2 linked regions of the Lujinxingia vulgaris genome follow. The protein of the gene in region 2 interacts with the protein of the main gene of each other region in a pairwise test. Links are inferred from orthologs where the notes say so. Each region holds a gene or a part of one and is shown on either strand. Other genes may lie near its edges.

The links.
Region 1: the proteins of ligA (region 2) and leuS interact in binary tests that used the Escherichia coli proteins (3 or more experiments, as listed by UniProt). The link is inferred for Lujinxingia vulgaris from one-to-one orthologs.

Annotation. Positions count from the first base shown.
Region 1 is NZ_VOSM01000001.1:339,698-346,901, reverse strand. What follows is about bases 1,803-4,906. They hold leuS (leucine--tRNA ligase), read right to left. Parts: upstream 4,597-4,906; coding sequence 2,008-4,596; downstream 1,803-2,007. Other genes in these bases: FRC98_RS01420 (glutathione S-transferase N-terminal domain-containing protein), read right to left, coding at 4,748-4,906. In the rest of the region: FRC98_RS01430 (hypothetical protein), read right to left, coding at 277-711; more of FRC98_RS01420, read right to left, coding at 4,907-5,467; FRC98_RS01415 (M23 family metallopeptidase), read right to left, coding at 5,515-6,507; FRC98_RS01410 (hypothetical protein), read left to right, coding at 6,997-7,204.
Region 2 is NZ_VOSM01000001.1:778,295-785,317, forward strand. What follows is about bases 1,443-4,365. They hold ligA (NAD-dependent DNA ligase LigA), read right to left. Parts: upstream 3,934-4,365; coding sequence 1,951-3,933; downstream 1,443-1,950. Other genes in these bases: FRC98_RS03140 (hybrid sensor histidine kinase/response regulator), read right to left, coding at 1,443-1,677; FRC98_RS03150 (RrF2 family transcriptional regulator), read left to right, coding at 4,291-4,365. In the rest of the region: FRC98_RS03135 (class I SAM-dependent methyltransferase), read left to right, coding at 1-388; more of FRC98_RS03140, read right to left, coding at 403-1,442; more of FRC98_RS03150, read left to right, coding at 4,366-4,782; Fe-S cluster assembly protein SufB, read left to right, coding at 4,839-6,275; Fe-S cluster assembly ATPase SufC, read left to right, coding at 6,385-7,023. UniProt on the Escherichia coli protein: DNA ligase that catalyzes the formation of phosphodiester linkages between 5'-phosphoryl and 3'-hydroxyl groups in double-stranded DNA using NAD as a coenzyme and as the energy source for the reaction.

The sequences.
Region 1 (7,204 bases), 440 kb from region 2 along the record:
GACACTCGATCCCGCGTTTTGAACCGGGACGTCGCGATCTCGGCGCTCGATCTCACGTTTTGAGTTCTCAAAACGCGTGCGCGACGCCCAATCTCGCATTTTGGATTCCCAAAACGCGTGCACGGCGCTCGATCTCGTATTTTAGCCTATTCCCTGAACAAAAAACGCCGGCGACCTCTCGGCCGCCGGCGTTTTTTGTTCATCGTCTGGCTTCGTTGAGTTCGCAGCTTAAGTCGTTGGCGACACGACAAAAAACGCGTTGCGCTCGACCACCTTCTACGAATCGTCGTCTTGAGTCGAGCTCGAGGCCAACTGACGAAGGTCAATGAGCGGCAAGCGAAACGACTCGCCAGCTTCGTCCATGAGCCTGGAGATCATAGGCCTCATATAACTCAAAATCGCCGACATGATGCTGAGCCGACACTGCTTCTCAAACACCTCGCGACTCAGGCTTCCGTCCTGCCTGGCGATCGCAGCGTATTCGATACGCAACTCGAAGGGTCCGTCCCCCTCCTCCCACTCCACTTCGACACGAAACGTTGTAATCGCCTCGTTGGGATCGTGCTCGTCAACCCCGACGCCTCCCTGGAGCGATAGTTTGTAGTCGAGTTCTTTCAGGTCAAAACTCTCTCGCTCTTCCGAAAACTTAAAATGAAGTTCACGAAGCGAAGTCCCTACGAGCTGAATCGGACTCAAGTAGTCATTATCCATCAGGCATAAACCTCATCAGCGTCGTCATCCGCAGCGTTTCGCCCCACGACTCGGACCTGTGTAACCTCGCCCTTACCGTGATTCTTATGCCTGACGTACGGACGGTTCGGTACCACACGCTTTATGACCGTCGCGTTCGTAGACTCTTCCAGCACCAGATTTACGGAGGATGGGCCATCACAATAAAAGGAATCGCTACTTCCTTCCAAACGCAGCATCTCACTCCACGTCCTGACAGTCACAAGGGCATGCGGGTTCGAAGCCCGTCGGAAATTCATGTCAGTGTGCGTTGAATGACGCTCGTAATGATCCTTCACAACCCCTGTGAAGGCGGACTCTGCTGACGGCACATGATTCAGACCTCGTCCAAGAACCGGTCCCTCGGGATGTTCAGACAATTCAGCCCCATAGGAGTGCAATGCAGAAACAATCCAATCCTCCGACGCAGATTCGATAACCTCCAACGCTTTTTCGAAGTCTTTTTCTAAGTCACGCGCCATCGCAAACCTCGCACTTTTTGATGATAGAAGGATCAAAAACGACGATCACCATACGAAACCCCGCGACCAACTGAGTTCCTACCGACTGTGTCGTTACTTGCCCCTCTTTCAAATGTACCGCAATCCGCACGCCCTTTACAGGCGGCCGGCCGGCGGCTTTCAACGCCTCCTGGGCAATCGAACGAGCGCGCCGTCCCGCGTGAATCCGCGAGCCTCCAATCCCCTTAGAGCGGCTTCGCTGTTCTTCGACCTGACGACTGAGTTCGCAATTTTTCGCAGCGTGTTCTGAGCGACGACGGTACTCAAATCGAGACATTCGCTCAGATCGATCTGCGCCTTCATGACTCTTGGCCCCTGTTGTTCGGCAACGCTCTTCGCCCACCACGCGGCGGTTTTCTCGTCGTTATCCCAAAAATAGATTCCCGGACCGAGCCAGCCGCTCTTCGATGGTAGCCACGCTCCTTCCCTCATCACCGCGAGGGCCTTCTCCTGGGAGCATCCGTGATACCCGATCGCTCTGTACGTAAAACTAGGCACGCGCACGTCTCCACGCAGTACTTCGACAACGCCACTGATCCAGACTTTCTTTCCAGATCGAGGGCACACCCGCGTCACCATTGCTCGCCCACCCTCCCATCACAAGCGCCACACAAAAAACGCCGGCGACCTCTCGGCCGCCGGCGTTTTTTGTTCATATTCTGGCTTCGTTGAACTTTCGTTTCGACCTTCGTTGCGCGCTCGTCACGAAGGTCGTCAGACGCCCTTTACACGTTCCCGGCCGCCTGCACCGAAGGCCTCAATTCGCCACAAAATTGAGAATCCGCCCCGGCACAAAGATCACGCGCCGAATGGTCTTGCCCGCTAAATGCTCCTCGACCTTCGGGTTGGCGCGGGCGAGTTTCACCACGGCCTCCTCGTCGGCGTCTTTGGGCACCGTGATCTCCCCGCGCAGCTTGCCCATCACCTGGACGGCAAGCTCGTAGGAGTCGTCCTCAAGCCACTTCTCTTCAAACGCCGGCCAGGGCGCGTTGATCACCGAAGGCTCATTCCCCAGGCGCTCCCAGAGCTCCTCGGCGGTATGCGGCGCGTAAGGCGCGAGCATCTGCACGAGCGGGGCGACCGCGCTCTTCGGCACCGTGTCGAGCTTATAGAGGAAATTCACGTACTCCATCATCGCGGCGATCGCGGTGTTGTAGCGCAGCTCCTCGGTGTCTTCGGTGACCTTTTTGATGGTGCGGTGCAGCTGGCGCAAGGTCTCATCGGTCGGGTCCTCGTCGACCATCGTCGCGCTCAAACCTTCGTCGCCAGCAATCAGACGCCAGATGCGCGAGAGGAAGCGGTGCACGCCGCTCACGCCGCGGGAGTTCCAGGGTTTGGTCTGCTCCAGCGGTCCCATGAACATCTCGTAGAGACGCAGGCTGTCGGCGCCGTACTCGGCAATCACGTCGTCGGGGTTGACGACGTTGCCGCGCGACTTCGACATCTTCTCGACGATCTCCTCAAGCTCCACGCCGTGCTCGGGGTGGAAAGGAACGTCGTTCTTCCAGACCACTTTGTCGGCCGGGATGGTGGCCGGCGAGAGATCCTGGCGATCGCCCACCTCTTTAAAGCTCACCGGCTCGCCAGCGGGGGTTTTGAAGTACTGGTAGGTCACGCCCAGGATCATCCCCTGGTTGACCACCCGCTGGAAGGGCTCTTTGGTGGAGACGACGCCGATATCGTAGAGCACCTTGTGCCAGAAGCGCGCGTACAAGAGGTGCAGCACCGCGTGCTCCGCGCCACCGACGTAAAGGTCGACGGGCATCCAGCGCTTTTCTTTCTCGGGATCGACCGGCGCTTCGTCGTTTTTAGGGTCGATGTAGCGCAGGTAGTACCAGCAGGAGCCGGCCCACTGCGGCATCGTGTTCGTCTCGCGGCGCGCGGGGGTGCCGTCGCGCGGATCGACGGTGTTGACCCAGTCCTCGATGGTCGCCAGCGGCGACTCACCGGTGCCGCTGGGCTGGTAGCGCTCCACATCGGGAAGGGTCAGCGGCAGCTGCTCTTCCGGCAGCGTCACGATCTCGCCATCTTCGCGATGCAAAATCGGGAAGGGCTCACCCCAGTAGCGCTGGCGGCTAAAGAGCCAGTCGCGAAGTTTGTAGTTGATGGTCCCCTGCCCCAGCCCGCGCTCCTCCAGCCAGGCGATGATGCTCTTCTTGGCCTCCTTGACCTTCATGCCGCTCAAGAAGTCCGAGTTCACAAGCTCGCCGTCGCCGGTATGCGCCGCTTCGCGGACGTCACCGCCGGAGATCACCTCCACAATCGCCAGGCCGTGAGTTTTTGCGAACTCCCAGTCGCGCTCATCGTGGCCGGGCACGGCCATGATCGCGCCGGTGCCATAGCCGTAGAGCACGTAATCGGCGATCCAGATCGGGATACGCGCGCCGTTGACCGGGTTGATGGCGTAGGCGCCGGTGAACACGCCGCTCTTCTCTTTCTGAAGCTCGGTGCGCTGCAGCTCGCTCTTGGTCGCGGCTTCCTTGCGGTAGGCGTCGACCGCCTCGCGCTGCGCCTCGCTGGCCAGGTCATCCACCAGGGGATGCTCCGGGGCGAGCACCATGTAGGTGGCGCCGAAGAGGGTGTCGGGGCGCGTGGTGAAGACGCGGATGTTGGCGTCGAGCCCCTTGGCCGAGCCGGCGTCGACCTTGAAGTCGACCTCCGCCCCCTGGGAGCGCCCGATCCAGTTGCGCTGCATATCTTTGAGGTGCTCGGGCCAGTCGATGATCTCCAGATCTTCGAGCAGGCGCTCGGCGTAGGCCGTGATCTTGAGCATCCACTGACGCATCGGCTTGCGAATCACCGGGTGGCCGCCGCGCTCGCTGCGACCGTCGATAACTTCTTCGTTGGCCAGAACGGTGCCCAGGGCCGGGCACCAGTTCACGGGAACTTCGGCGATGTACGCCAGCCCCTGCTCATAGAGTTTGAGGAAGATCCACTGCGTCCAGCGGTAATAGTCCGGGTCGGTGGTGTTGATCTCCCGATCCCAGTCGTAGGCAAAGCCCAGCGCCTGGAGCTGCCCCTTAAAAGTCTCGATGTTCTTGACCGTGGTGTCCCGCGGGTGGGTGCCGGTGTTGATGGCGTGTTGCTCGGCCGGAAGACCAAACGCATCCCAACCCATCGGGTGCAGCACATCAAAGCCCCGCGCGCGCTTAAAGCGCGCCATGATGTCGGTAGCCGTGTAGCCCTCGACGTGTCCCACGTGCAGCCCGGAGCCCGAGGGGTAAGGGAACATATCGAGCACGAAGAAGGAGGGTTTGCTGAGATCTTCTTCGACCTTGAAAGTCTTGTTCTTCTGCCAGAAGGCCTGCCACTTGGGCTCGATCTGATCGGGACGAAAATCGGACATGCTCGGGCTCGTTTGGAAAAAGTCGCGGTTGAATCCAGCTGAACAGCTCAATCGTTGCGCCCCACGCACACTGGCGCGGGGGGCTGCGGGGCAGGTGTAGCCCAGCCCCGAAGAGGGGGCAAGGAGCGCCGGCCCCCCGGCCTACGCCCGCTCAGGCGTCGGCGCCATAGGTTTTGTAGAGGTAAGCGACGATATCGTCGGACTCGAACATCGCCACATCGTGGTTGGGATCGATGAGGTAGGGCACCATCACTCGCCCCGCCAGCTCGCGAAACTCGGGGCGGCGCGCGGAGCCTTTGGCGACGTTTTTGACGTGGTAGTCGAGGTTGAGCTCGTTGAGGGCCTCGCGCACCTTTCGGCAAAATGGCGAGGCCTCAAAGTTGTAGAGAACGAGCGTTGATGCCGGTTGCGCGCGGGTTTCAAAGCCCGGGCGTACGCGGAGCCCCTTCGGGCGCAGCATCGTGGCCATGGAGCCGGCCACCGTGCTCGGCATGCTCGTCACAATGTCGAGAAGTCCGCGCCCATCGCCGTAATGCTCGTGCAGGTAGGCAATGATCGCCTCCGACTCCAGGAGCACCGTGTCGGTGTTGGGGTCCACCAGCATCGGAAACTGCATCTTGCCGCTGAGTTCAAGGGCGCGAGCGCGTTTGACCTCATCGCCTTTTGCGCTGGTGCGGTTGATGAACTCAAGATCGAGCTCGCTCATCGCCTCGCGCACCTTTCGGCAGTAGGGGCAGCCCTCATACTCGTAGAGCTCCAGCGTTTTGGCGGGGCGCGGCGGGTTCTCGCGGTTATGCGAGGTCACAAAAAGGCCTCGTCCCGCGCGCATCATCGAGACCATCAGAGAGTGGACGTTGTTCAGAGCAGACATCGCTTTCCTTGAGCGCAGGCGCGCCGACGAGGGAGGTTCAACAAAGATCAGGGCCGGTCGACGCGCACGCGGTAGGACCAGGCCCAGCCCGGTGAGCCGCACTCGGCGTCGCTGCCGGTGATCATGAAGAAGTAGTAGCCTGCTCCAAATTCCCCGGGAGCCCAGGGGAGCAGCGCATCAAAACGCCCGCGCTCATCGACCGGCACACACGTCTCCTCCCACTGATCCGAGCCCACCGCGCGGCGGTGAATGGTGATGTTGGGAAAACGCCCCCGGTACTCCCCTTCGATGCGCTGGCCGGCCAGGCCCTGGCCGAGCTCCAGCACCGTGGGAAGGCGCTTTTCTAAAAAGATGCCCTGGTGGGCAAACGCATCACGCGGAAGCGTGGAGTAATCGGTGTCGTCGCAGGTCAACGAGAGCGCGTTGCGCGAGGCATAGGTCGCCCGCGGCAGCGGAAAGGCGTAGCCCGCCCGGCGCGCCTCCTCAAAGCGCACCGGCAGCGTTACGCCCGCCAGGTTGCTCTGGGCAAAATGCAGGTGTGAGCCGCTGGAGAAGCCCGTGTTGCCACAGAGCCCCACGAGCTGCCCGGCGCAGACCTGCTCACCGGGCTGCACCAGCGCCCCGAAATGCTGCAGGTGGTAGTAGGAGGTGTAGGTGCCGTCGCCGTGGTCGAGCACCACGTAGTTGGCCTCCTCCACACACTCCGGATCGGAGCACCCCACGTTGGAGTCGCCGCGTGTCGACCAGACCACCCCATCGCGAGACGCCACCACGGGCGTGCCCTCCTCGCAGGCGAAGTCCACCGCGAAGGCCAGATCTTCTTTATGGCTGGTGTAGCCATGAAAGCCCTGGGTGACCTCGGCGCTATAACCTTCGCGAAAGGGGATCTTATGCTGGGGCGTGACCTGGTTGCGGCAGATGCCGCTTTTGTCGAGCTGAGCGCCGGCCAGGCAGACCGGCGATGGCGAACGAAAGGTGGCGCAGCCGGCCACAATCGCGAGCAGCACGAGCAGCACCACGATGCGGCCGCGCTTTGCCACGCGCTCCCACCCTGGATGCGCCGCCGCGCTCTGAGACTTCCCGACTGCTCGCACTGCTGATCACCTGCCGGCCCCGAACTCCCCGAGGCGCCTCACCATCGACGACATACTCTGGATGTGCACCCGCGAGCGGACCGCGCCCGAAGACCTCGCAAGGTGCAGAGTGGCGAGGATGATGGTGCCGCACCGCCGGCGCGTCAACCCACGGCGCTCCGAGCGGCAGGGCAATCGCAAAGTGGGTCCCCACCACCCGCCACCGTAGGGGGAGCCCTTATGGGTCCCCGCCTTGGGAGTTCCGGAGGGGCACAAGACCCCTCCCTACGGATTGGGTGGGTTCTCCATAAAAAAACCTCGTGGGACTTTGCGATTGCCCTGCTCCGAGCGGCGTTTTGACAGCGCCGCAACGCCGGTGACATCATCGCGCGCCTTCGATCCGGGGTTTTGTAGGGATGCATGCATCGATTCGCCCTTCTGCACGCTTAGGACATCATGGAACCGATCACCCTGGCCATACTGACCACGCTGGTGCTGCTGGCCGGCGGCGGGGTCACCCAGGCCGCTCGCCAGCGCCGCCGCGCCATTGAGCGCGCCAAGCTGCGCCAGGCGCTGCGCGTCTCGCGGCCGGTGGGCAACACCCGGGTGTCGATCTTTGATGTGTACTGGGATCTCGGCGCGTCGAGCTGGGCGCTGGAGCTGA
Region 2 (7,023 bases):
GCTCTTTGTGCTCGACCAGACCGCGCTCGACGCCGACCCGATCCGTAGCCTGGAGCCGGCGCTGCTGGGCATCCACGAGCACGAGCTCCGCGCGATCGCCACAGAACTCTCCCAACCCTTGACCCTCGCTCAGCCTATCGCCGGCGAGTGGATGGTGCTCGCGGGCGCGCGCCCGGCCAACTTCGACGCCCTGGCCGAACGCGCGACCTGCGGCGAGCGCGTCCTCGAGCGTTGGCGGGCCGCCGGTGGCCACGACCCGGCCGACCACACCTGGCTGTGGTGGGTCGCCGGCGAGCACAGCCGTGCCTTTGACGCCTTCGCAAAGGTGCCGCTGAATCATCCCCGCCATGCGCTGCTTAAAGCGCGTCTGGAGCTGATGGACGCGTAAGGTGGGAGGCTAGCTCAGTGCGGCGCGTGCTGCGCCAGCTGCCGCGTCTGCACACTGCTGCGCAGCGTCTGCTGCTCCGGTCGCACCGGCAAATACACCGTGAAGAGCGAGCCGCGCCCCTCTTCGCTGTCGACCTTGATGTAGCCCCCGTGCATCTCGGCAAAACGTTTGGCAACCGCCAGCCCCAGCCCGATCCCCCGCTTATTAAACTCGAACTGCCCCGAGGAGTGGTGGCCGGTGTTAAAGGTGCTGAAAAACACGTCGAAGATCTGCGCGATGTCGTCGTCGGAGATTCCCACGCCGCTGTCGCGCACCGTCAACGCCAGCACCTCCGGATCGTCGGAGAGCCCGATATCCAGCGTGATGACCTGATCGTCGTACGAGAACTTGATCGCGTTCATCAGCAGGTTCAGGCACATGTCGTTGAGCTTATCTTCGTCGGCCAGAATGCTCTGAGCCTCCGGCGCAACGACGGTCTCCAGGCGCTGATTTCGTTTCTGAAGAAAGGGATCAAGCTGGTCCTGCAGCGAGTCCACGAACTTACGCACGTCTACCCACTCCAGATCCAGCGCCTCACCGGACCCGTCATCGCCGAGCATCTTAAAGATGCGGTTGGAGATATTCTTGAGCCGCACCGCGCTCGAATCGATCCCGCTGAGCGCCTTGGACGCCACCGAGGAAAGGTCTTCGCCAAGCTCTTTACGCAGCAGGAAGGTGTAGCCAAACACGATCGCAATTGGGGTGTTCAGCTCGTGGCTGACCACCTCCATAAAGACGTTTTTGACCCGATCGAGCAGCTTGAGCTCTTCGTTGGCAGCGCTCAAGAGCGCGTTCTGCTCTTCGAGCTGCTCGTTGGCCTCGCGCAGCTGCGCCATCAACTCTCGCCGCTCCCGCTGCGCCCGGTAATACTCAAAGGCCTGCGCCACAAATAGGCGCAGCTCCACCGGCTTCCAGGGCTTGGAGATGTAGCGGTAGACGTGCCCCTCGTTGATCGCGTCGATGACGTCGGAAATGTTGGAGTAGCCCGTAAAAAGCACCCGCACGATCTCGGGGTGGTCCTCGCGCAGCTCGGCCAGAAACTCAATGCCCGACATCTTCGGCATGCGCTGGTCGGTCATCACCACCTGCACGTCGTGCGCGGCGATGAGCTTGAGCGCTTCCTCCACCGACTGGGCGGTGAGCACGGTGTATTCTTTACGAAAAAGGCGCGCGATCGCGTCGAGGATATCCGGCTCGTCGTCGACCACCAGAAAGGTCCCCCGAGACTGCGCACCCGTAAAGCTGGTCATAACATCACCCGTTGAGCGCTCGGACTCAGGGGGGCTGCCCCTGAGCGCGGTTGCCGCGCGCGGGTCGCAGGTTCAAGGCGACCGGGCTGCTGCGCCGCGGAACGTAGGTCAGTGTCGAAGTGAAGCGAAGACTAACAGATGCTCCCCCGGCGTAAAAGGCGTATTGAACACCCCGACCTCACTTATTGCTACGTCTAAGCACTTGCCATTTGGCAGGGTTAAACACAGGCAGGGCTCAGACTGTGAATCAAACAGTCTGAGCCCCTGAAATATTTAGCCTTCGCCTTCTTCCAGCAGCTTCAAGAAGGTCGACTCGCCAATGATCGCGATGTTGCCGCCCTCGGCGTTGAACTTCTCCGCCTTCTTGAGCTTGCTCGAGCGCCAGCCGCCCTCAAAGCGCTCCATATCGGCGTCGCCCATCACCAGGTAGTCCAGATCTTTGACCACCGAGGAGGGGCAGTCGCCTCCGCGTTTTTCGACCTCGGCCTGCGCGTCTTTGCGCGTCATCGACTCCATCGCGCCCGTAAAGAGCACGCGCTTTCCGGCCAGCGGCGAACCTTCCACCGCCGGCGCCTCCCGCGGGGTGGGGAAGACCAGCGTGATATGCTCCAGCAGATCGTCGATAAGCTCGGCGTTCTCCTGCAACCCGCGGGTCACCGACTCGGCGATCACCTCGCCAATGGTGTGCACCTCGGCAAACGCCTCGGCCTCCACCGCGCGAATCGCCTCCATCGAGTCGTAGCGCTCGGCGAGTATGGCGCTGACGTGTTTGCCGAGCTCATGGATGCCGAGCGCCTGCAAGAACTTCTCGACCTCCACCTCTTTGCGGCCGCCAATACGCTCAATGAGCTTGTTGGCCAGAATCTCGCCGACGCGCTTCAGCCCCATCAGCTCCGAGGCGCTCAGCGTAAAGAGGTCCACCGGCGAGGTGACGAGCTCGGCGTCGTAGAGCTGCTCGAGGAGTTTCGGGCCAAAGCCTTTGATCTCCATGCGGCTCACAAAATGCTCGATCTGGCGGATCTTTGCAGCGCGGCAGTTCTCGCTGTGGTTGGCCATCAGCACGTCGTTTTGCCGCTCGGTGGGCGCGCCGCACTCCGGGCACGCGCTCGGGATCGCGACGGGCTCATCGCCTCCCTCCAGCACCCGCTCCAGGTTGGGGATGACCCCGCCTCGGCGCATCATCAGCACTTTCGATCCGAGCTTCAGGCCTTCCTCACCGCCCAGGTGCTCCATAATCGCCAGGTTATGCAGGCTCACCCGGGTCACCGTCGCGCCGGAGAGCACCACCGGATCGACGATGCCCACCGGGTTGATCGCCCCGGTGCGCGAGACGTTCCACACCACATCGCGCAGCACGCTCTCGCCAGCGTCCCCCTGAAACTTATAGGCGATGGCCCAGCGCGGGTGATGCGCGGTCGAACCCAGGCGTTTTTGCTCGGCGATGCTGTTGGCTTTGTACACGACCCCGTCGGTCTCATAGCCCAGCTGCCCGCGACGCTTCGAGATATCGTCGTAGGTGGCCTGAATCGCCTCGTCACTGACCTGAAACGTCTCCGGCGTCTCAAATCCCAGCGCCTTGAGCCGCGCCATCTTCTCGGCTTCGCTCTCAAAGGTCTCGCCAAGCAGGTCAAAGGCGAAGAAGCGCAGCTCGTAGTCCGCGGTCTTTTCCGGATCTTTGAGTTTAAGTGCGCCCGCGGTCAGATTTCGGGGGCTGGCGTAATCGTGCTTAAACTTCCGCTCAAACACCTCCACCGGCATATAGGCCTCGCCGCGCACCTCAATCGAAGACGCGTCGACCTTCAGCGGCAGCTTCTTAATGCGTTTGACCTGCTCGGTGATCACCTCGCCGACGGTGCCCGTACCCCGGGTCGCCGCCACGCTCAGCCGACCCTGGGCGTCGTAGCGAAAACATCCGGCAACGCCGTCGACCTTGGGCGTCACAACCACATCCCCCTCGAACTTCTCATACCACTTCAGAAGGGTGGCCTCGTCGTACGCCTTATCCAGCGAGAGCATCGGCGGATCGTGGGTGAGCTTCTCGGCGTTCGGGTCGATCGCGTCGACGTCGGCGCCGGCCGGCCCGATCTGATCGAGTACCTCGCTCGACGGCGCCTTTCGACGCAGCGCCTCCACCAGACGATCAAACGACTCATCGCTGATCTCCGGAGCGTCATCCACCCAGTATTTGCGGTTGTGGTAACGCACCTGCTCTTCGAGCTCTTCAATCGAAAGGTCTTCCCAGGTTGGGGCGCTCATCTTTACTGCTCCACGTCATCGGGTCTGCACTGCATTCTATCTCGCCGGCTGCCGCCACCGGGCACGACCGGGAGTTATGGCGCGAGCCGGGCGTTTGCTCAAGGCTGATCCCTGCGACGCGACGCTGGCAGCGCGTGCTTTCTCGAAAATAGTGCTCGGAGCGGAAAGAAAGTCCGATACCCGGCCGTTACCCGCGTAACCCGAGCCCCGCAGGGTGAGGTTTTGTGTTAATCCGTACAAAAGTGTATGGAATGGTCGAAAGCACCTTGAATGCGTACGTTTGAGTATGCTATCGAGCCGCCCAGCGCACACGGCGCTTAGAGTTAGTTGAGTCCCCTCCAGAAGACCGAGGTTTCGATGAAGATCACAGCGCTTGAAGAATACGGGCTGCGCTGCATGCTCCGGGTGGCCGAACAGCCTCCTGGCGAGTCGATCTCGGCGCAGGCTGTGGCCGACCTGGAGGGAATGTCGCTGCCTTACACCCAGAAGATTTTGCGCACCCTCTCCCAGGGCGGCCTTATCGACTCGCGCCGCGGCGCCCAGGGCGGCTTCCTGCTGGCCGCGCCCGCCGACGAGGTCAGCCTGGGCGATGTGATCCGCGTGCTCGGTGGCCTCTTTGAGGTCGAAGAGATCTGCGAGCGACACACCGGCGAGTTGGAGCGGTGTGCGCGAGGCTGCGGCTGCTCGATTCGACCGGTCTGGTCGTACATTTCCAACTTTGTCATTGAGACCCTCGACGGGATCTCGTTGGCCACGCTCCTGGCAGACGAAGCCAGCGTGCGTCGCCACCTGAGCCGTCAGCACCTTACGCACTCCGAGCGGCCTTCGACCCAGAGCTCTTCACACTGAGCTTCAACACACCTTCAGGCACGCTCCCCAGGCATCACCAACCCCGAGGTAAGACGATGAGTTCAAATATCGAGTCCATGCTGGATCGCCCCTATAAGTACGGGTTCGTCTCGGACATTGAGACCGAGACGATCCCCCCGGGGCTCAACGAAGACGTCATCCGTCTGATATCGGCCAAGAAGAACGAGCCGGAGTTCATGCTTGAGTTCCGCCTCAAGGCCTACCGTCACTGGCTCACCCTGGAGGAGCCCGAGTGGGCCAACGTCCACTACGAGAAGCCCAACTTCGACGACATCATCTATTATGCTGCCCCCAAAGAGAAAGAGAAGAAGGCCAGCCTCGATGAGGTCGACCCCGACATCCTCGACGTCTACGAGAAGCTCGGCATCCCGCTCCACGAGCAGAAGATGCTGCAGAACGTCGCCGTCGACGCCGTCTTCGACTCGGTCTCGGTAGCCACGACCTTCAAGAAGCGTCTGAGCGAAGCGGGCGTCATCTTCTGCTCCTTCTCCGAGGCGGCCCGTGAGCACCCCGAGCTCATCAAGAAGTACCTCGGCTCGGTCGTGCCCTACACCGACAACTTCTACGCCGCGCTCAACTCGGCGGTCTTCACCGACGGCTCCTTTGTCTTCGTGCCCAAAGGCGTACGCTGCCCGATGGAGCTCTCGACCTACTTCCGCATCAACACCCAGAACACCGGGCAGTTTGAGCGTACGCTCATCGTCTGCGAAGACGGCGGCCACGTCAGCTACCTGGAAGGGTGCACCGCCCCGCAGTTCGACACCAACCAGCTGCACGCAGCGGTCGTCGAACTCGTGGCCCTCGATGATGCCGAAATCAAATACTCCACCGTCCAGAATTGGTACGCCGGCGACGAGGAAGGCAAGGGCGGCATCTACAACTTCGTGACCAAGCGCGGCCTCTGCGCCGGTCGCCGCTCCAAGATCTCCTGGACCCAGGTGGAGACCGGCTCGGCCATCACCTGGAAGTATCCCTCCTGCATCCTCAAAGGGGATGAGTCCATCGGCGAATTTTACTCGGTGGCGCTGACCAACAACATGCAGCAGGCCGACACCGGCACCAAGATGGTGCACATCGGCAAAAATACCCGCTCCACCATCATCTCCAAGGGCATCTCGGCGGGCCGCTCGCAGAACAGCTACCGCGGCCTGGTCAAAATTACCCCCGGCGCCGACGGCGCGCGCAACTACTCCGAATGCGACTCCATGCTCATCGGCGACCGTTGCGGCGCGCACACCTTCCCTTACATCGATGTGCGCAACCCCACCGGCAAAGTGGAGCACGAGGCCTCGACCTCGCGCATCGGTGAGGACCAGATTTTCTACTTCCAGCAGCGCGGCATCGAGATGGAAGACGCCATCTCCATGATCATCAACGGCTTCTGCAAAGACGTCTTCCAGGAGCTCCCGATGGAGTTCGCCGTCGAGGCTCAGGCCCTTCTCGGCATCAAACTCGAAGGTTCGGTGGGCTAAGCCCCACATAGTATCCCGCGGAACCGGCCCACAGGCCGCCGCCCGCTCCATCTTCAAACGTGACGAGCGCGTCGTTTCCCGACCGCGCTCTTAAATCGAAGGACGCACTATGCTACTGCAAGTCAAAGATCTACGAGCCACGGTTGGCGACGAGACGATCCTCAAAGGTGTCAACCTCACCGTGAATCCCGGAGAAGTGCACGCGATCATGGGCCCTAACGGCAGCGGCAAAAGCACGCTGACCAAGGTCCTCGCTGGCCACCCCTCCTACGAAGTCACCGGCGGCGAAGTCACCTTCGAGGGCAACGACCTCTTTGAGCTTGAAGCCGACGAGCGCGCCCGCGCCGGACTCTTCCTGGCCTTCCAGTACCCGGTCGAAGTCCCCGGCGTCACCAACGCCGCCTTCCTCCGTCAGGCCTACAACGCCAAACAGACCGCCAACGGCCTCGATGAGCTCGACCCGCTGGAGTTCGACGACTACGTCCGCGAGCGCATGAAGCTCGTCGAGATGGATCCGGCCTTTCTCAACCGCAGCGTCAACGTTGGCTTCTCCGGTGGGGAGAAAAAGCGCAACGAAATCCTGCAGATGGCCGTGCTTAACCCCCGCGTCGCCCTCCTCGACGAGACCGACAGCGGTCTGGACATCGACGCGCTGCGCGTGGTCGCCAACGGCATCAACGCCCTCTCCAACGAAGGTAACGCCGTGGTGCTCGTGACCCACTACCAGCGCCTCCTCAACTACGTGCAG